One region of the Clostridium sp. 19966 genome, then DNA from elsewhere that is predicted to be linked to it. Evidence: a T-box and tRNA genes for the amino acid it is inferred to sense, from the RefSeq annotation. Region 1 holds a T-box; the other holds one or more tRNA genes.
The links. A T-box is a leader RNA that pairs with one kind of tRNA and senses whether it is charged. The one in region 1 lies ahead of IAI10_RS03795 (glycine--tRNA ligase), so its partner is inferred to be a tRNA-Gly.
Positions count from the first base shown of each region.

Region 1 (10,524 bases):
AAGCCATATTTTTTTTCTTTATGAAAAAATGAAACTATTACCATTATTATAGACAGTATTACAAAAAACTGAGTTGGAACATACAGTAAAGGAATTATTTCGCTTGAGTTTGAAATGGTAAAATTTACATTAGTGTTAGCAGCAAATAATTGTTTTGTATAATCAAAATCACTGTAGAAAGCTAATAGCAAGAAGGAAAAGGTTATTAAATAAGATATCATTACCCATAAAATATTTTTTCTTTCTCTATAGAATAAGGCCATACTAAAATATTTATTTCTCATTTTCATCACCTCCATTACTTGAATTTAGCTCATCGTAGAGCTCGGATAATATTTTTTCAAGATCTTCTTTATTAATTCCCATGTAATGGGCATCTAGCAAAATTTTCTTCAAGTCATCTTTTAATTTGGCCATTTTATCTTCCTCCAATCTAGGTTTATAATCCATAGATACAAAAGTACCTTTACCTCTTAGAGTTTCTATAATTTTTAATCTTTCCAGCTCATTAAAAGCTTTGCTGACTGTATTAGGATTAGTAGTAAGCATAGAGGCTAGTTCTCTAACGGATGGCAGCTTATCGCCAGGCTGTAAAATCCCCTTTATAATACTTTCTTTAACCGAATGTACTATTTGCTCGTATATAGGTGTACTGCTTCTAGGATCGATGGTAAACAAAATAATCACCTCCATGTTGAATGTATTAAGTGTACTACACTGATTAGTACACTTAGAATTATATATGCATCTAATTGGAATGTCAATATTAATTACTTTAAAAAGTATTATAAAATTATTCGATATACATTAAAATTTGATGTAATATATAGAAGTGAATAATTGAATTAAAATGAGATTTAGGTTAGATGTAATTGATAGAGAGAGGCTAACAACAGTTAAAGAAGGTGGTTTATAGTGGCAGAGAATAAAATTATATTAAGAGTGCCCAAATTTAAAGAATTAAGATATAGAAAAAAACTTTTATCAGATGGTGAAACCATGTCTTACAATATAGGGTACGGTAAAAACGAAAAAACAGGATGCATAGATTTTGATGAAAGCCTTTTAATGAACTAGGAGCCCGAAAAGTCTTTGACTATTTTCCAAGATCTAGGGAGTCAGCAGAAAAAACATTTAAAAAGTTAGGCTTCAAAAGAGTTTCAGAAGATATTGTAGAACTAACTAAAGAAGACTATCTCCAGCTTTAAATCCATATTGATATGCTTAAATAACTATAAAACTATATAACTATAAAAGAAGATATCGCGATATCTAGTTAATCATAGGTTTGCAAAAGAAAATTCCCGTTGTAGTTAGAGCGGATTAAAGGAAGGTAATAACTTCTTATGTGGCAATAGTTAGCAAGTTAACTATAAAAATTTTATAATATTTATAAAAAAACTCTTGATTTTTCGACTAAACTTGTTATAATAATTATTGTGATTGACGTTCCGCGATAGCTCAATGGTGGAGCATTCGGCTGTTAACCGAAGGGTTGGAGGTTCGAGCCCTCTTCGCGGAGCCAATTTCTTTTTTTTGGGATAGGACACTTAGCTTAAAGCTAGGTGATTTTTGTTTTTTGGCGAAATTAGTTTGGAAAAAATTATATGTAATAGAAAATAAATTTATCTTTAACCTCTGATAAGATTTGTTATAATGAATTGAGGTGATAAATTTGGAAACTTTACAGAATGAATATATAAGTGTAGCGGTAAGTGATAAGGGAGCTGAACTTCAAAGCATAAAGCTAAAAGAAGACGGAACAGAATATTTATGGCAGGCAGAGCCTGATATTTGGGGAAGACATGCACCTGTTTTATTTCCGATAGTAGGGAAAGTTAAAGATAACAACTATAAATATGATAATAGTAACTATAAACTTGGACAGCATGGTTTTGCTAGAGATATGAAATTTAATATAAGCAGTGAAATTAAAGACAAAATTATATATGAATTATCAAGCGGAACTGAAACTTTAAATAAATATCCATTTGAATTCCAGTTGAAAATATCTTATAAATTAGAGAAGAATAGTATAATAGTCGGTTATGAAGTAAAAAATAAAGATATTAAAGAAATGATATTTTCCATAGGAGCACACCCTGGTTTTGTATGCCCTTTATCTCAAGAAGAAAAATTTGAAGATTACTATTTTGAGTTCGAAAAAAATGAAACATTAAAGACTTCAACATTAGATGATGGACTTATAGGAAAAGGAAAAAAGCAACTGCTGAATGATGAGAAAGTACTTCCTATAACTAGGGAATTATTTAAGGAGGATGCTTTAATTTTAAAAGGTTTTGTATCAGACAGTGTAAGCTTAAAGAGTAAAAAGACATCAAAATCAGTAACCTTAGAGTTTAAAGGATTTCCTTATCTAGGTTTATGGTCAAAACCAGAAGGAGCACCTTTTGTATGCATAGAACCATGGTATGGAATAGCTGATAGTGTTGATGCTTCAGGGAACCTGGAAGATAAGCGAGGAACAATTAAACTAAGGCCTTCCGAAAAATTTTCCTGCAGCTATAAAATTATTATTGAGTAATATTGACATTTTTAAATAGTCTGTTAGAATTATATATAACATAAAAATTGTATATAATACGATGAAAAAGAAGAGTAGCTTTAGTAAATTTTTAGAGAGATGATGTATGGTGAAAATCATCAATGAGCTTAAGTGAATGGCGCTTTGGAGTATATTATTGAGAGAGCAGGGCTTGTGCCAAAAAGGGTGGAACCGCGGTAAATCCGTCCCTTTATGGTACAGGTCTTTTTTATTGTTACAATATTGTTTCACAATGCTGCATTTTATGAAATAAAGTTTAGGAGGAATAAAAAATGGCAGTTGAAAAAACCATGGATAAGATAGTATCACTATGTAAAAGCAGAGGTTTTGTATTTCCAGGATCAGATATATATGGCGGACTTGCAAACTCTTGGGATTATGGTCCTATAGGGGTTGAATTTAAGAACAATGTTAAAAAAGCTTGGTGGAAAAAATTTGTTCAAGAAAGCCCTTATAATGTAGGTGTTGATTGTGCAATACTTATGAATAGCGAAGTTTGGGTTGCTTCAGGACACATAGGAGGCTTTTCTGACCCTCTTATGGACTGTAAGGAATGTAAGTCAAGATTTAGAGCAGATAAGCTTATAGAGGATCATATGACTTCTCAGGGAGCAGAAGTAGCTTCAGCAGACGGATGGACTAATGAGCAGCTAAAAAATTATATAGATGAAAATGGAATAGTTTGTCCAAAGTGTGGCAAGAAAAACTTTACAGATATAAGAAAGTTTAACCTTATGTTTAAAACCTATCAAGGAGTAACAGAAGATTCCAAGTCAGAGATATATCTAAGGCCAGAGACAGCACAGGGTATATTTGTTAACTTTAAGAATGTTCAGAGAACTTCAAGAAAGAAAGTTCCATTTGGTATAGCACAGATTGGTAAATCCTTTAGAAATGAAATAACTCCAGGAAACTTTATTTTCAGAATAAGAGAATTCGAGCAGATGGAACTAGAGTTCTTCTGCAAACCAGGAACAGATTTAGAATGGTTTGACTATTGGAGAGATTATTGCTGGAACTTCTTATTATCTCTTGGCATAAATAAGGATGTCTTAAGAATGAGAGATCACAGCAAGGAAGAACTATCCTTCTATAGTAATGCTACTTCAGACATAGAGTATTTATTCCCATTTGGATGGGGTGAGCTTTGGGGTATAGCTGACAGAACTGATTACGACTTAAGCAAGCATGCAGAACATTCAGGTCAGGATATGAGCTATCTAGATCCAAACACTAACGAAAAATATGTTCCATACTGTATAGAGCCATCTCTTGGAGCAGACAGAGTTACTCTTGCATTTTTAGTAGATGCATATGATGAAGAGGAGCTTGAAGGCGGTGATTCAAGAACAGTGTTGAGATTCCACCCAGCTCTAGCGCCATTTAAGGCAGCTGTACTTCCACTTAGCAAGAAGCTTTCAGAAAAATCTACAGAGGTTTATGATAAGCTAAGAAAGCATTTCAACGTGGACTATGATGAAGCAGGAAGCATAGGAAAAAGATACAGAAGACAGGATGAAATAGGGACTCCATTCTGTATAACTGTAGATTTTGATACTTTAGAGAACGATACTGTAACTTTAAGAGATAGAGATTCAATGAATCAGATAAGAATAGGCATAGATGAATTAGAAGCATATATAACTGAAAAGATGGAGTTCTAGTTTTGGCTCTGCTTTAAAAACATTGATATAATTTTAGAGTTTAGGCTTAGCTTTATGATAGCTAGGTTTAAACTCTAAAGGTATTATAAAGATGATTTTTAAGGCAAAGCCTTTTGTTATATTGTAGGTAGAATAAATTTACAGAATTATTTCTAAAGTGTTATAATTAATTATCAATGGGACAATATTTATAATAGTAGTTTTATAATTTATACTATACATATTAATTATATTAAGGTGGTATTTTAAATGAAAAAAGATTTTAAGGATTTTAAAGAATTCATAAAAGGCAAGAAAACAGCCGTAGTTGGCATAGGGGTTAGCAATAGACCTTTGATAAATTTTCTTTTAGATTTAGGGGCTTACGTAACAGCCTTTGATAAAAAGGGTGCTGAAGAACTTGGAGAGGCTGCAGAGGAATTTAGAAAAAAGGGCGTTAAGCTCTGTTTGGGAGAAAATTACCTTGACAGTCTTAAGGGGTTTGAAGTTATTTTTAAATCACCATCTATGAGAATAGACAGCCCAGCCCTGCAGACAGCAATGAAGGAAGGTGCTTATGTAACTTCTGAGATGGAAGAGTTTATGAGATACTGCCCTGCAAAGATGTATGGAATTACAGGTAGTGACGGAAAAACCACTACTACTAGCATAATATATAATCTTTTAAGTGCAGAAGGTTTTAAAACTTGGGTAGGGGGAAATATAGGTACACCCTTGTTTTCTAAAATAGAAGAAATGACTTCAAAAGATAGGGTGGTTTTAGAATTATCAAGCTTTCAGCTTATGACCATAGATACTTCTCCAGAGATTGCTGTAGTAACTAATGTGACTCCTAACCACCTAGATATTCATAAGGACATGCAAGAGTATATAGATGCTAAGAAAAATATATTTACTCATCAATCTTCAGATGGGATACTCATTATAAATGCTGAAAATGAAATAACTAAAAGCTTTGAAAAGGAAGCTAAGGGTGAAGTTAGAAGCTTTAGCAGCAAAACTAAGCAGGATGCTTATTTTGACAATGGAAGTCTATACTTGGGAGACAAGGAGATTTGTAAAAGGTCAGATATATTAATAAAGGGAATGCATAATGTAGAAAATTATTTAACAGCTTTTCTTGCAGTTAAGGATGAGGTTTCCGTAGAAAGCATGAGAAAGGTGGTAGCTACTTTTACAGGAGTTGAGCACAGAAATCAGTTTATAAGAGAAGTGGACGGAGTAAAATATTATAATGATTCAATAGGAACAAGTCCTACTAGAACTTTAGCTACTATGTCTTCCTTTGAAAAGTCAGTGATTTTGATTGCTGGAGGATATGACAAGCATATTCCTTTTGAACCTCTTGCTGAAAAAGGTATAGATATGGTTAAAGCACTGATACTTGTAGGAGCAACTAAAGATAAGATTAAAGCTGTATTTGAAAAAGAAATGGCAGAAAGAAAGGTAGAACTTCCTATATACGTAGTAGCTTCCTTAGAGGCTGCAGTACTTAAAGGTAAGGAAATCGCAGATAAAGGGGATTACGTGGTGCTTTCACCAGCCTGTGCAAGCTTTGATATGTTCCCTAATTTTGAAGCAAAAGGAAACAAATTTGTAGAAATAGTGAAAAGTTTATAATCCTTTGGAAAGAAGAAAATAAGTGAAAACTGTGCCTAGTGTGTCAATATGTATATATATGAGATATAAAAAGGATTGTGAAGAAAAATATGAATAAATTCTGTAAATCAAGGATAAATTAAAAAATAAATGGAGTGCCTGTGATAATATATCTTTTGTCACGAAAAGCAGAAGCTTAACGTTGAGCGGCCAGATAGCTCAGTCGGTAGAGCAGAGGACTGAAAATCCTCGTGTCCCTGGTTCGATTCCTGGTCTGGCCATCCTTTATGGCGCTATAGCCAAGTGGTAAGGCACGGGTCTGCAACACCCTCACCCCCAGTTCAAATCTGGGTGGCGCCTCCAAAATAATATCAGTAATTTAAAAATAGCTTATATAGTAACTTGTAAAAAGTTAACTGTATAGGCTATTTTTATTTTTGCATATATTGTGTATTTATGTGCATTTATGCAATTATATGTGCAGTTAAGTGGATTTTAACCTAGCATTTACACATGCATAACAAAATTAATATTCAAAGTGGGTAGAATGAATATGTTGTGTACAACTACAACATTTGGGTTGAATGACTATATAAACACTCTATGTAATTTTAAGTAAGCAATATTAAATAAGGAGGTTAAAAATGAGAAAAAAGACATGTATTAAAAATGTGGTAAGCTTATTAATTGTTATATCTATTGTAATAACTAATTCAAATCTAGCGGTTTATGCATCAATATTAAAAGATTCCCAGAGCCAAACCTCAATAACTTTATCGGCTTCCACTGCAGGTTTAAAAGATACAATAACTGTAACTGTTCAGAATGGCAGTAAAGATTCTAGTGCTTGGGTAGGGCTTTACAATGAAGCAGATACACCAGGAGATTCTTCTAGCGGCGGGGTTGCTTCTATATGGTGGAGCTATCTATCAGATCATTCAGCAGACGACCCCAGCCACAGCTTAGCCATTCAAAATGGAAATGGTGACTTTAAGCTTAATTTAGCTCCTATCAGCGGACTTGAGCAGGGAAAAAGCTATAAACTGCTATTATTTAAGGATGGAGGATATACTGTTGAGGCAAGTGCAAATTTCACCATTTCAGCGTCAGAGGTTGAACCTGATGTAAGCTTATCTTCCTCAACCGTAGCATTAAAAGATACCATAACAGTTACCATAAAAAATGCAAGTAAGGATTCTGAGGCCTGGTTAGGAGTATATAATCAGGAAGATACTCCTGGAAAAGTAGATTCTATGTTTTGGAAATATATCTACGGAGATACTAAAAATGACCCAGATCATAGCCTAGGCTTTACTAGCCCTAATGGTGAATTCCAACTTCCATTAGATACAATAAGCGGAATAAAGCAAGGGGAAACCTATAAGGTGGTACTCTTTAAAGATGGAGGCTATACGGTGGATGCCAGTTCTACCTTCTATGTTTCTGCACCACAGGCACCAGTACATAATTTAGAAGCAGCAGAAATTAAGACACAAGCATCTACAGCTCCTACGCTGCCAGCTACAGTAAGAAAAGATAATTCTGATGGAACCTTTAGTGAGGTAAATGTTATCTGGGACAAAATACCTTCATACCTTTACTCTAAAGCTGGAAGCTTCACGGTAGAGGGAACGGTAAATGGCATTTCAGAAAAAGCAAGAGCTGATGTAAATGTAGTAGAAGGAGAAGGCCCTTTATATTCATTTCAAGTTTTTAGTGATACACATATAGTATCCAATCTTAATTATATCCATGATAAAAATTTAGATAATGCTCTAAAGGATATTAATAAAGTAGATCCAAATAGCAGCAGGCTTATAATAAACGGAGATGTGGTAGATAGCGGTCTTGCAGCAAACTGGGATGCTTTTTCTACTATAGTAAACAGTAATAAGCATCCTAAAATAGATATGGCTTTAGGAAATCACGATACTTGGCAGGAAAATTCATGGATAGATCAGAATGAGTATGATATATCTAAACAAAATTTCATTAAATATTCAGGAGAGCCAAATGTGTATTATGATTATTGGCTTAATGACTATCACTATATATTCTTAGGCTCAGAAAAAAGTGATGGTAATAGTGCTTATTTTTCCGATACACAGCTAAAATGGTTTCAGCAAACTATAGCGCAGGACGTAAAAAATAACAAACCTATATTTGTATTTATTCATCAGCCTCTTTACGATACTGTAGCAGGTTCTAAGCCAGGACAAATGGATAAGAATTTGGATCAGGATAAAGAAGTGAGAGACATATTAGCAAAGTATCCTCAAGCAATTTTATTTACAGGGCATACTCATTGGGAATTTGGTTCTAAGGATATGTTCTATAATAAAAGTTTGTGCACAATGTTTAATGTGCCGTCCTGCGGATATTGCTGGACAGATGCTAATGCTGAGGATGATATAAGTGAAGGCTATTATATAGATGTGTACAAGGATAAAATATTGATAAAGGGAAGAAATTTTACTAAAGGAGAATGGGAACAGGACGGTCAGTATGAGGTGGACTATTCAGGTACGGACACAAATTCATCTATAAAGATCCTTGATAATTATATAAATCAGCAAAGCACCGCAGCAAGATTGGACAATATTACCCTAACAGCTGATAAGACTGCTATGCTGCTAGATGGTGCTGATAAAGCCAAAACAAGCTTGAAGGGAACTATGACGGATGGAAGTGCAGCAGATTTAAAAAAGGCTGAGATAAAATATTCAAGTGACAATCCAGAGATAGCAGCAGTAGATGATACTGGTACTATAACCCCTTTAGCTAAGGGAACTGCCAATATTACAGCAAGAGTTACTGTAGATGGAATAACTGAAAGTGCTACTCAGCAGCTTCAAGTAGAAAAAATAAAAACTGATGCTACATTAAAGAGTATTACTATAAATGGTAAAATGCTAAAGGATTTTGCTCCAGATACTTTAGGATACAGGGTTTTACTAGCACCAAATACTGTACTAGCTCCAAAGCTTGAGGCAGATCCTACAGATTCTGATGCAGCAGTTTCTATAAAGCAAGCTTCTAATTTACAGGACAAAGCAGTTATAACGGTAACTTCTGCAGATAAAAGTGTAACTAAAACGTATAGTATTAGCTTTGCAGTAGATAGCAAAGCTACAGTAGACCAGCCTGTATTTAGTTTGGATTCCTCTAAGGCATATACTGAAAAACAAAATTTGGCTATAAGCTGTGATACATCTAATGCTATTATTAGATATACGCTGGATGGCTCAGATCCTAATGAAAAATCAAGCATATATACCGGCCCTATAGAATTAAGTGATACCACCACAGTAAGAGCTATTGCCATAAAGGATGGCTTAAATAATTCAGATATTACAAGTTCCAAATATATTATAAATTTGCCAAGCGGAACAGAGCTTATTCAAAACGGCGATTTTTCAAGTGGAGCTTCCTTTTGGCAAACATACAATGGCGCAGATAACTCGCCTGCTGGTGTTGATAATGGGGAATTCAAAACTACCGTTGGAGATGTGGGAGACTATTACTGGTCAGTTCAGCTAAGTCAAGGAAATTTTAAGCTCAAAGGAGGAATAACCTACAGATTAACCTTTGATGCCAGGTCAACCATTAATAGAAGTATCGAGCCTTTAGTTGAAATTCCAGGTGGTGGTGATGGAAACACTTTCTTGGATAAGGTAGTACCTATAACCTCAGATATGAGCACGTATACCTGTGACTTTACTGTACCAGCTGATGTGGATAATGCACATTTGGTATTTTGCATGGGAAATGTAAATGGAATGGGGGCAGTAGCAGCACACGATGTATATATAGATAATGTTAGTTTAAAGAATTTGCCTGCTATAACAGCTGAACCAAGCTTTAGTGTAGATAGAGGTACTTATAGCTCGGAACTAAACGTGGCTATTACTAGTGCTTCTCCAGGAGCAATCATAAGATACACAACAGATGGAACAGATCCAACTGCAGCTTCACCTATATATTCCCAACCTATAAAGGTTTCTGCAAATACAACAATTAAAGCTTATGCTGCAAAAGCCGGATTAGCTGATTCTAAGATATCTGCTGTTACTTATAATTTCTCAGCAGCTGCAGCACCTAAATTCAGCATAAGCGGAGGAAGCTATGATAGCCCTCAGCAGGTAGAAATAATATCTGATACGGAAGGGGCGATAATTAGATATACAACGGACGGCACAGAACCAAATTCAAGATCACAAATATATAGCGGACCGATAACGGTAGCAGCTAATACTATTATTAAGGCTTATGCCTCTAAAGATGGACATACTGACTCTAAGGTTGTAAGTGAAGAATATACAATAAAATCAACAGTTAAACAATCTACTGATGATACAAATAATCCACCGAATTCATCAGGAGAATCAACCAAAGCGGCAGGTACAAATTATAAAAAATTAGTTCAGACAGGAAGTATAATTGACGGCAATCTATTAATAGCAATAGGTACATTATTAATAGCAATAGGTTTCTTTACTGTGTTTAAAAGAAAAGGTAACAGATAAAGCCTGTAATAGGAAATGTAAACTCCAGCATCTAGCAATATAACCTTGCTAAGTGCTGGAGTTTTTCTTCAAATAACCCTTTATTTAACTACCGCTTCTAAAACGTCAATGCATTTATTTTCAGCATTAAGTCTAACTTTTGCGCCTATTGGCAAGGTTAATCGTGGGC
Region 1 is NZ_JACTOJ010000003.1:62,925-73,448, forward strand. Features, by position in the region: gene IAI10_RS03770 (hypothetical protein) at 1-284, opposite strand, end outside; gene IAI10_RS03775 (GntR family transcriptional regulator) at 274-678, opposite strand; gene IAI10_RS03780 (hypothetical protein) at 916-1,077, shown strand; tRNA gene IAI10_RS03785 (tRNA-Asn) at 1,451-1,525, shown strand; gene IAI10_RS03790 (aldose 1-epimerase family protein) at 1,676-2,545, shown strand; T-box leader at 2,598-2,759, shown strand; gene IAI10_RS03795 (glycine--tRNA ligase) at 2,839-4,230, shown strand; gene murD (UDP-N-acetylmuramoyl-L-alanine--D-glutamate ligase) at 4,480-5,850, shown strand; tRNA gene IAI10_RS03805 (tRNA-Phe) at 6,038-6,110, shown strand; tRNA gene IAI10_RS03810 (tRNA-Cys) at 6,119-6,192, shown strand; gene IAI10_RS03815 (chitobiase/beta-hexosaminidase C-terminal domain-containing protein) at 6,474-10,355, shown strand; gene IAI10_RS03820 (LD-carboxypeptidase) at 10,436-10,524, opposite strand, start outside.

Region 2 (10,524 bases), on a different contig from region 1:
TTATTCTAGCTATCCAAAGCTTTCTGAAATCTCTCTTCTTTAATCTTCTTCCAACATAAGCATTTCTTAATGCTCTTATAACACTTTCATTAGCAGTTCTAAATAACTTGCTCTTACCACCATAGTATCCCTTTGCAAGCTTTAGTACTTTTTTATGTTTCTTATGTGAATTAATTGCTCTTTTAACTCTTGCCATTTAATATACCTCCTTTACTTATCCCTATTATAGATATGGTAATAATTTCTTCATTGTTTTTTCTTGAGTTGTAGAAACGTAACCAGTTTTTCTAAGATTTCTCTTTCTCTTTGAGCTCTTCTTAGTTAATATATGGCTTTTGAAAGCTTTAGCTCTCTTTAATTTTCCACTTCCTGTTTTCTTAAATCTTTTTGCTGCACCTCTATGGGTTTTCATTTTTGGCATTATAAATCCTCCTCCCAGGTTTAAGCTCTTTTTGGAGCCAAAATTAATATCATGTTCTTTCCTTCAAGTTTCGCAGGTTTTTCAACCACGCTTACATCTTGAACTTTATTAACAAAGCTTTCAAGTATCTTATGTCCTATATATGAGTAGTCAGCTTCTCTTCCTCTGAATCTTACTGTAACTTTTACTTTATCTTCATCTAAAAGAAACTTTCTAGCATTGTTAGCCTTTATTTCGATATCATGCTCTTCTATAGTTGGGCTAAGTCTTACTTCTTTAAGATTAACAACCTTTTGTTTTTTCTTAGCTTCTTTATCCTTTTTAGATTGTTCATAGATATATTTTCCTAAATCCATTATTTTGCACACTGGCGGAACAGCATTAGGTGATATCATTACTAAATCTAATTCCTGCTCTACAGCCATTTTCAATGCTTCATTGCTAGATACTATACCTAACATCACATTTTGGCTGTCAATCAATCTAATCTCTTTTTCTCTGATTTCCTCATTTACTATAAAATTTTTGCTAATAGCCTTTCACCTCCAAAAATTTTTTTAGATATACTATTCTAAGCTTTTAGAATCATATCGTCTTAAAATAATTAATATCCTATTATTAAACCTTTGCCTAATATTAATTTTAGCACAGGCTTATATACAGCCGTATCATAGATGTGCGACTTTATGTATTAAAAGTGTTTCAAACAACTTTTAGAGTAAAAACTGCAAAATCTAATATAGAAGTTCACATCTGGTTTTTAAAGCAAATAAAAAGGCGGCTCAATAGCCGCCTCTATAATCAAAATCATAAAAGTAACCTTAACAGTCCTACCGTAAGGTGAGAAACGGCTGTTTCTTCTTAACATAGAGTATTATACACTGATAAATTTTTATTGTCAATATTTATTTTATTTTTTCTGTAACTCTATGTTTATACATATTATCTTCATTCATAATGCTCACTCTATCTGTAAACACATTTTTAATAGTATCTATAAATTCTTTATTTTGGCAATTTTTCAATCCATATATATTTATCTTTTCTGGAGAATTGGTTATAAGCCCACTTATTATTAAATCCTCAACATTATTATCTAAGATTTTATCCTTATCAATATCGTTTAAAAATTCGTCGAAGGCTTCTTTTCCTTTAGAGTCCAAAACATTATATTTCCCATTAATATCAACGACAATGTTTATCTCCGCCATTTTACTTTCTTGAAAATCCACAAAATATTTTAGCAGCCTTATGAATTCTGTATATTCTTTTTCAATCATATACTTATCAACAACCTTATCTATTATTGCCTCTATATCATTTCTCATACAGTTCAATCTAAAAGTCATAAATCCATTTATATTAATTTGATTATTTTCTTCAATACATCCAATTATATTCCTGATAATATTATTTTTTCTATTCATGCAGTATATACCTGTATCATCCATCTGAAAATTTTCTTCTTTAAGCATTTTCATGGTTATTATTTCTATATCTCTAATTTCATCTTGCTGTAGAAAAAAATAGTTATCACTGACTAAATTGGTCATCTCTCTGTCATAGAATTCAGATATCAATATTTTAAATACTATATTTGCTACATAATGGAGAAAAGTCTTTTTAAACTTATCCGTGATGTTATCATCACCGCAGAATATTTTTATAAAATGAGTATCTTTTTCTATACTCTCTGATATTCCTAAAATCACATTTTTTTCTTTAAAATATTCTTTGAGTTCATTAAGCTTAAAAACTAAGTCATTTTCACCCTGATATACTATAGTAAGCAGCAGCATTAACCTCACTCCTTTCAGAAATAGTATGTGTTTTATATGAATGTATATTCAATAACTTTTGTATAATAATCGACAAAATAAGTTAAACTAGAACAAAACATTTGAATTAGCTACATTCACAATGTAAACTAAAGGTATATACCTTCTTTTTATATATTTTTAGCGAAAGGTGATGAGATCTATTAATACCTGCATTGTTGATTTTAGAATTTCAGACGAGGAAATCTCCTCTCTTTTAAAACTAAATTTAGATATTTTATTATGCCCTCCTTGTGATAACCTTTATTCAGCCGTATGCGGGCATCCCGATATGCAATTATTTATATTAAATAAAAAAAATATCATTGTTCAAAAAAATTTAGATCCAAAATTAGTTCATTCTCTGAAGGAAAAGCATATAAATATACTTTTATCCAATGCCTCATTAACAGAAAAATATCCTCTTGATATAATATTGAACTGTGTTATATTAGGTGACTTATTTATGCATAACTTGAAGTATACCGATAAAACTATTTTAGATAGTTTAAATTCTAGCATAAAAAGAATTTCTGTAAATCAAGGTTATACAAAATGTTCCACAGCTATAATAAGCAAAAATGCCGTAATGACTAGCGACAAATGCATAGCTAAAGCTTTATTAGAAAATAAAGTTGAAGTCTTATTTCTGCCCCCCGGAGATATTTTACTGCCTGATTTAGCTTATGGCTTTATAGGCGGTGCCTGTGGGCTTTTAGATTATAACAATTTAGCTTTCTTTGGCAACATAAATCGTTATAAATACGGAAGTGAGGTCAAGCATTTTCTAAGGAAGCACAATATCGAAGCCTATTGCCTTTCCGATGACAAATTGAGCGATAGAGGTACTTTGATGTGTATCTAAAATTAATTTATATAAAAATAGCTTATACCAATATTGGTATAAGCTATTTTTATATGGAGGCGCCACCCAGATTTGAACTGGGGGTGAGGGTGTTGCAGACCCGTGCCTTACCACTTGGCTATAGCGCCCTATTAAATTAAAAGCGGAAGACGAGATTCGAACTCGCGACGTTCACCTTGGCAAGGTGACGCTCTACCACTGAGCCACTCCCGCATAAAAAAATGGCCAGACCAGGAATCGAACCAGGGACACGAGGATTTTCAGTCCTCTGCTCTACCGACTGAGCTATCTGGCCATATGGCGACCCAGAAGGGACTCGAACCCTCGACCTCCGGCGTGACAGGCCGGCACTCTAACCAACTGAGCCACTGGGCCATATGTACTAATGGTGGGCACAACAGGGCTCGAACCTGTGACCCTCTGCTTGTAAGGCAGATGCTCTCCCAGCTGAGCTATGCGCCCATTAGTTTTTCAAGACAAATAATATTATAATTGCTGTTTCAATTATTGTCAACTATTTTAATTCAAAAATTTAATATTTTATGATTGAACTATTAAATTTCTCAATAGATAATAGGCAAGAACAGTTAAGAGGTAAAAAGTAAGAAGTAAAAGTTTAGAATTTAAAAGATAGAATTTCAACATAAACTATTACTTTTTATCTCTTACTTATTACTTCTACAATGAATCTATATATTCTTTAAAATTTCACCTATCTGCTCATGGGTAAAGGAATAGCTCTTATTGCAGAAGTGACATTTAAGCTCCTCAGTTTTACCTTCCTCGTATATTTCCTGAAGATCTTTTTTGCCTATGCTAATCAAAGCTTTTTCTACTTTTTCTCTGTTGCAATCACATTCATAGGCTATTTGTCTCTGCTCTTGTATTTTAAAGTCTATATCTTCAAACACATAACTTACTACATCTTCAATGGTTTTTCCCGATGTCAGCATAGACGTAATATGAGGCATTTCTTGTATTCTGTAAGTTAATAAATCTGCTAATAGCTCATCTGCACCAGGCATCATTTGAATAATAAAGCCTCCGCTGCATAATACGGACAAATCTTTATCTACCAATACCCCAAGAGCCACTGCAGAAGGAGTTTGCTCAGACATAGCAAAATAATAAGTTAAATCATCTCCTATTTCTCCACTCACTAGAGGAATTTGACCCACATAAGGGTCTCTTAATCCCATATCCTTTATGACAGTTAAATTCCCATCTGTGCCTATAATCCCCCCCACATCTAGTTTTCCTTTGCTATTAGGAGGCAAATCAGCTGAAGGGTTTCCTATATATCCCTTTACATTTCCATTGCTATAAGCTGTTACAACCACATTACCAGCTATACCCTTTCCATTTACCTGAAGCGTAAGCACATCTTTATCATTTTTAAGCATAGCTCCCATAAGTGCACCTGCTGTAGCCATTCTTCCTAGAGCCGCCGATGCTGTAGCACTGCAGTTGTGAATTTTGCACGCTTCTTTTACTAGCTCTGTAGTTTCAGCAGCTATAATTCTAACATAAGCATTAGAAGCCGTGCCTATAATAAGTTTATCACCCATTTTATTCATCCTTTCCTTTTTTTGAAACCACATAGGTTATTCTTTGAGTTTTACTGTCTACATTTCCAAAAGTATAATTTTGAAACTTGTACAAAACCTTCATATTATTTTTTTCTACTGATGCTGTTATTTCTTCCTGGGAGTATATTCTTTCTCTATGAATCTCTTCGAATCTTTCATATGTACTGCCATGAGATTGAATAAAAAATGTAAGATACATTTCTTCTATATTTTCTACAGTTCTATTTTCCCATAGATATACTACATCCTCTTCATTATAGGAAAATATATTTTCCCCCATTACTTCTCTTAGTTTATATTCGCTATTTATATCAAAAATATATATGCCATCATCTTTAAGAAGCTCATATATTTTATTAAGATAGGTGTCTAAATCCCCCTCTTCAGCCAAATAATTTGTACAATCAAGGCAACATGTAATTAAATCAAACTTTTTATTAAGTTTTAACTCCCTCATATCCTGACATATGAAATTAGCCATTAACCTCTTTTCTCTGAACTTTTCTTGAGCTATCATAAGCATATCTTCGGATATATCTACGCAAAAACAATTTTTAAAGCTTGAGCAGATTTCTGCTGCCATATTACCTGTCCCACAGCCTATATCTAAATAATTTTCTTTATTTATATCAAGCTTTAAATTTAAATCTAATATAAATTTTGCCCAACTTTTATAGTCTATATCCTCATATATCAACCTATCATATATTTTAGCAAACTTCTCATAGGAATCCAAAGCACATCCCCCTTTAATTATTTTACCCCTTATATATTATCTATTAATATATTCTTAGTCAACATAACATTTATATAGAATTAATTTTTAGACATTATTTCCTTATTAGTGGGAAGATGCATAATCTTTTTTCTTTTATTCATTATTCCGCCTATTCGTCCACTTTCTTCAGAAGTAAGCGCTCCCCACCCATCAGCTTTCACCTTGTCAGCAAGCCCTAATTCTTCTGCTATTTCATATTTAATCTTTTCTCTTAATCTTTCCTCATATGTTAATTCTCTATTAGCCTTTAATTTTGCTTTAATTACTTTTTTTAAAGGAGTTTTTGTCATATTATATCACCTTCCAATTACATTATTGAATCGATTCGTATATTCCCAGCTTCACTAATAATTATTTTTCTCAAAGGGGTATTATTTATACAGTTTATATTTGAATTTATAATATTTTCAGTATATAATTTTTTTGATGGTACTTTAGGAATTTACATAATTAAAGAATTATCACATTTATAATTATTTTTAATACTTTAGTATTGAAACTATTATATTTCATTAGAACACTTAGGAGAGAGGGATATAAATGCATTTATTCAAAGGCAGTGCTGTAGCCATAATAACACCTTTTAACAAGGACGGAGTTAATTTCGATAAATTAGGCGAACTTATAGATTGGCACATAGAAAATAAAACTGATGCAATAGTTATCTGCGGCACTACAGGTGAAGCATCTACTATGACGGAAAAAGAAAAAAAGGCTGCAATAAAATATACTGTAGACAAAGTCAATAAGAGAATACCTGTTATTGCAGGTACTGGAAATAACAATACTGCTGCTTCAATAGAAATGAGTAAATGGGCTGAAGAAATTGGAGTAGATGGAGTTCTTATAATAACTCCCTACTACAATAAAACTACTCAAAGCGGACTAGTTCATCATTTTGGAGCTATTGCTGAAGGTATTAATATTCCTATAATACTTTACAACGTACCTTCTAGAACTGGTATGAACATCTTACCTTCAACACTTATGCAGTTACTAAAATATAAAAATATAGTTGCAATAAAAGAAGCTAGCGGAGACATAAGCCAAGTTGCGAAAATAAAGGAACTATGCGGCGACAGGTTAGATATTTACTCTGGTAATGATGATCAGATAATTCCTATACTGTCTCTAGGAGGGTTAGGAGTGATTTCTGTAGCAGCAAATATTCTTCCTGCTGAAATTCATAATATTTGTGAAAACTACTTTAACGGTGATTTAAAATCAGCTCTAGATTTTCAAATTAAATATTTATCTCTTATAAATTCATTATTTATTGAAACAAATCCTATTCCAATAAAGACTGCCATGAATCTTATGAATTTAGAAGTTGGTCCTTTAAGGTTACCTCTTTGCAGCATGGAAGAGAATAACTTACTAAAATTAAAATCTCAGCTCAAAATACATGGCTTAATTTAAGGAGGCAATTATGATTAATATAATTCTAAATGGCTGTAACGGAAGAATGGGTAAAGCTGTATCCGATACAATAAAAACTTACGAAAACATGAAAATAGCAGTTGGCATAGATAGATTTCCAGGTGAAAATGGTTATGTTATTTTAGATAATATAAATGATTTTAATGGTGAAGCTGATGTAATTTTAGATTTTTCCAATGTATCTTCTCTTTCTAAATTGATTGCTTTTGCTAAAGGAAAAAACTTGCCTTTAGTTTTATGTACTACTGGCTATAGCAGTGAAGATTTAAAATTAATCGAAGAATCCAGTAAAGAAATTGCAATTTTTAGATCTGCCAATATGTCTATAGGTATAAATATTTTAAATTCTTTATTAAAAAAAGTATCTCCTCTTCTCTATGGAGATTTTGATATTGAAATCATCGAAAAACATCACAATCAGAAATTGGATGCTCCTAGCGGAACAGCATTGCTTCTAGCAGATACCATAAGAGACTCTTTAGATGAAACTACAAATTATGTTAACGGAAGATCTGGAATGAAAAAAAGAGAAAAGAATGATATCGGAATACATGCAGTAAGAGGCGGAAGTATCGTGGGAGAACATGAAGTCTTATTCGCCGGAAAAGGCGAGACTATAGAATTAACACACACAGCTTTATCTAGAGAAGTTTTTGCGGTAGGTGCTTTAAAGGCTTGTGAATTTATGAAAGATAAGATAACCGGACTTTACTCCATGGATGATGTGATTAAATTATAATACTATATTAAAAAGGTTGTGCAATGCACAACCTTTTTTTAAAATAAATGACATGCTATAAAATGATCTGGGGCAATCTCTTTAAATACTGGCTCTTCTTTAAAGCAAGCTTCCTTAGCATATTTACATCTGCTAGCAAACCTGCAGCCAGGCTTAGGATTAATTGGGCTTGTTACTTCTCCCTCAAGCATTATTCTTTGTCTAGTTTTCTCAATCTCTGGATCAGGAACTGGAATAGCTGACATAAGCGCTTGAGTATATGGATGCTTAGGATTCTCATATAATTCATTACTTGGAGCTAATTCCATCATTTTTCCAAGATACATAACTCCAACTCTGTCAGATATATGTCTAACCATAGACAAATCATGAGCTATGAATAAATATGTTAATCCTAATTCTTTTTGAAGTTTAATAAGAAGATTAACTACCTGAGCTTGTATGGAAACATCAAGAGCAGATATAGGCTCATCGCATACGATAAACTGTGGTTCAATAGCGAGAGCTCTTGCTATACCTATTCTTTGTCTCTGCCCACCTGAAAACTCGTGTGGAAATCTAGATGCGTGCTCCTTATTAAGACCTACTAAAGAAAGAAGGTGATAAATTCTTTCCATACGCTTTTCACCAGTATAAATACCGTGAATATCTATTCCTTCTGCAATTATATCTCCTACAGTCATTCTAGGATCTAGGGAAGCATAAGGATCCTGGAATATTATCTGAGCAGCTCTAGTAAATTTTTTCTTTTCTTTGCCGCTTAAAGCGTGAATATTTACTCCATCTATTAAAACTTCTCCTGCAGTTGCATCATAAAGGCCCATAACTGTTCTTCCGCAAGTAGTTTTACCACAACCAGATTCACCAACTAAGCCCAAGGTTTCACCTTTTTTTATGCTAAAACTTACATCATCTACTGCTTTTAATGTAGCTTTTCTACCAACATGGAAATACTTCTTTAAGTTTTTAACTTCTATTAAAGTTTCATTATTTGGCAATTTAAGCACCTTCCTTTGCTATTGGATTTTTAACTTTAGGTGCCAACTCATGCTTTAGCCAGCAATTAACTTTATGGCTATCTGTAATAACAGTCTCTTCTGGAGGTACCTCTTTGCATACTTCCATTGCATACTCACATCTTGATGCAAATGGGCATCCTACAGGAGGTTTAAGTAAATCAGGAGGTGTACCATTAATTGAATAAAGTACATCCTTGTGTTTTGTATCAAGTCTTGGCACTGACTGAAGAAGCGCCCAAGTATATGGATGCTGAGGGTTACTAAAGATTTCTTCCTTAGTTCCACGTTCAACTATCTGTCCAGCATACATTACCTGTATTCTATCTGCTACGGACGCTACAACACCTAAATCGTGAGTTATAAGCACTACAGCTGTTCCAAGCTTGACTTGTAAATCTTTTATTAAATCCATAATTTGTGCCTGAATTGTCACATCTAAAGCTGTAGTAGGTTCATCTGCTATAAGTATCTTAGGACTACAAGCCAAAGCTATAGCTATCATAGCTCTCTGTCTCATACCGCCTGAAAACTCATGAGGATATTGATTAACTCTTTTCTCAGGATTTGGTATATTTACAAGTCTTAACATATTCACTGCTTCTGCTATGGCTTCACTCTTCTTCATTCCTTTATGAATTATAAGACCCTCTGCTATTTGCTTACCTATTGTCATGGTAGGATTCAAAGATGTCATTGGATCTTGAAATATCATACTTATTTCGCTCCCGCGAATCTTTCTTACATCTTCTTCAGACATCTTAACAATGTCCTTGCCATTATATATTATCTCAGAACTTTCCTTTATTTCTGCTGGAGGCGTAGGTAAAAGCCTCATTAGTGATTTTGCAGTAACAGTCTTTCCACAGCCAGATTCACCAACCACAGCAAGAGTTTCTCCTGCATTTATATAAAAGTTTATTCCTCTTACAGACTGCACCTCACCTGCATAGGTATGATAGGAAACTCTAAGATTTTTAACTTCTAATATTTTTGCCATACTATGCCTCCTTACTGACGTAGCTTAGGATCTAATGCATCTCTTAGTCCATCACCCAATAAATTAAACGCTAACACTGTTACAAAAAGTATTGCTGTTGGGAAAAATATTTCATGAGGATAGTTAGTTAAATTACCCTGTCCTTCACTAATTAATAAACCCCAGCTAGTATTTGGAGATTGTATACCTAAGCCTATATAACTTAAAAATGCTTCTGAAAATATATAGTCAGGTACATCAAAAGATAAATAAACTAATATTACTCCTAAGGTATTTGGTAAAAGATGTTTTAATATTACTCTTAAAGGGCTTGAGCCTAAAGCCACTGCAGCCATTACATATTCTGAATTTTTAAGCTGCATTACCTGACCCCTTATAAGTCTAGCTATTCCCATCCATCCAGTTATAACTAGAGCAATAATTATTGTAGTGATTCCAGGACTAAGCACTAATAATAATAATATTATTATTAACATAAATGGAAGACTTGAAACTATCTCTATGATTCTCATCATCACTGTGTCAACTTTTCCACCTATGTACCCTGCTATTCCACCATATAATAGACCTATTATCAGTTCAACTAAAGTACCAACAAAGCCTATGATAAGTGAAACTCTTCCGCCCTTCCAAGTTCTTAGGAACAAATCTCTACCAAGATTATCCGTACCAAATAAATGCTTTATGCTAGCACTTTTATCTAGAATATCATAATTTTGATCATTTAAACCGTAAGGTGAAAGGAAAGGTATTATAATACAAGCCAATGTGACAACAACTAATACGATCAAAGATGCCATTGCCACTGGATTTTTCTTAAGTCTTCTCCAAGCATCAGCCCAATAACCAATATTGGGTC
Region 2 is NZ_JACTOJ010000006.1:30,071-40,594, forward strand. Features, by position in the region: gene rplT (50S ribosomal protein L20) at 1-196, opposite strand, end outside; gene rpmI (50S ribosomal protein L35) at 224-421, opposite strand; gene infC (translation initiation factor IF-3) at 442-954, opposite strand; ribosomal protein L20 leader region at 1,185-1,290, opposite strand; gene ytxC (putative sporulation protein YtxC) at 1,327-2,220, opposite strand; gene IAI10_RS24655 (DUF6873 family GME fold protein) at 2,402-3,103, shown strand; tRNA gene IAI10_RS07680 (tRNA-Cys) at 3,158-3,231, opposite strand; tRNA gene IAI10_RS07685 (tRNA-Gly) at 3,245-3,316, opposite strand; tRNA gene IAI10_RS07690 (tRNA-Phe) at 3,326-3,398, opposite strand; tRNA gene IAI10_RS07695 (tRNA-Asp) at 3,402-3,478, opposite strand; tRNA gene IAI10_RS07700 (tRNA-Val) at 3,490-3,565, opposite strand; gene hslO (Hsp33 family molecular chaperone HslO) at 3,793-4,671, opposite strand; gene IAI10_RS07710 (class I SAM-dependent methyltransferase) at 4,673-5,428, opposite strand; gene IAI10_RS07715 (small, acid-soluble spore protein, alpha/beta type) at 5,509-5,760, opposite strand; gene dapA (4-hydroxy-tetrahydrodipicolinate synthase) at 6,011-6,889, shown strand; gene dapB (4-hydroxy-tetrahydrodipicolinate reductase) at 6,900-7,649, shown strand; gene IAI10_RS07730 (ABC transporter ATP-binding protein) at 7,688-8,647, opposite strand; gene IAI10_RS07735 (ABC transporter ATP-binding protein) at 8,649-9,665, opposite strand; gene IAI10_RS07740 (ABC transporter permease) at 9,677-10,524, opposite strand, start outside.
Region 2: it encodes a tRNA-Gly, which carries the amino acid that the T-box ahead of IAI10_RS03795 (glycine--tRNA ligase) is inferred to sense. The anticodon was not compared.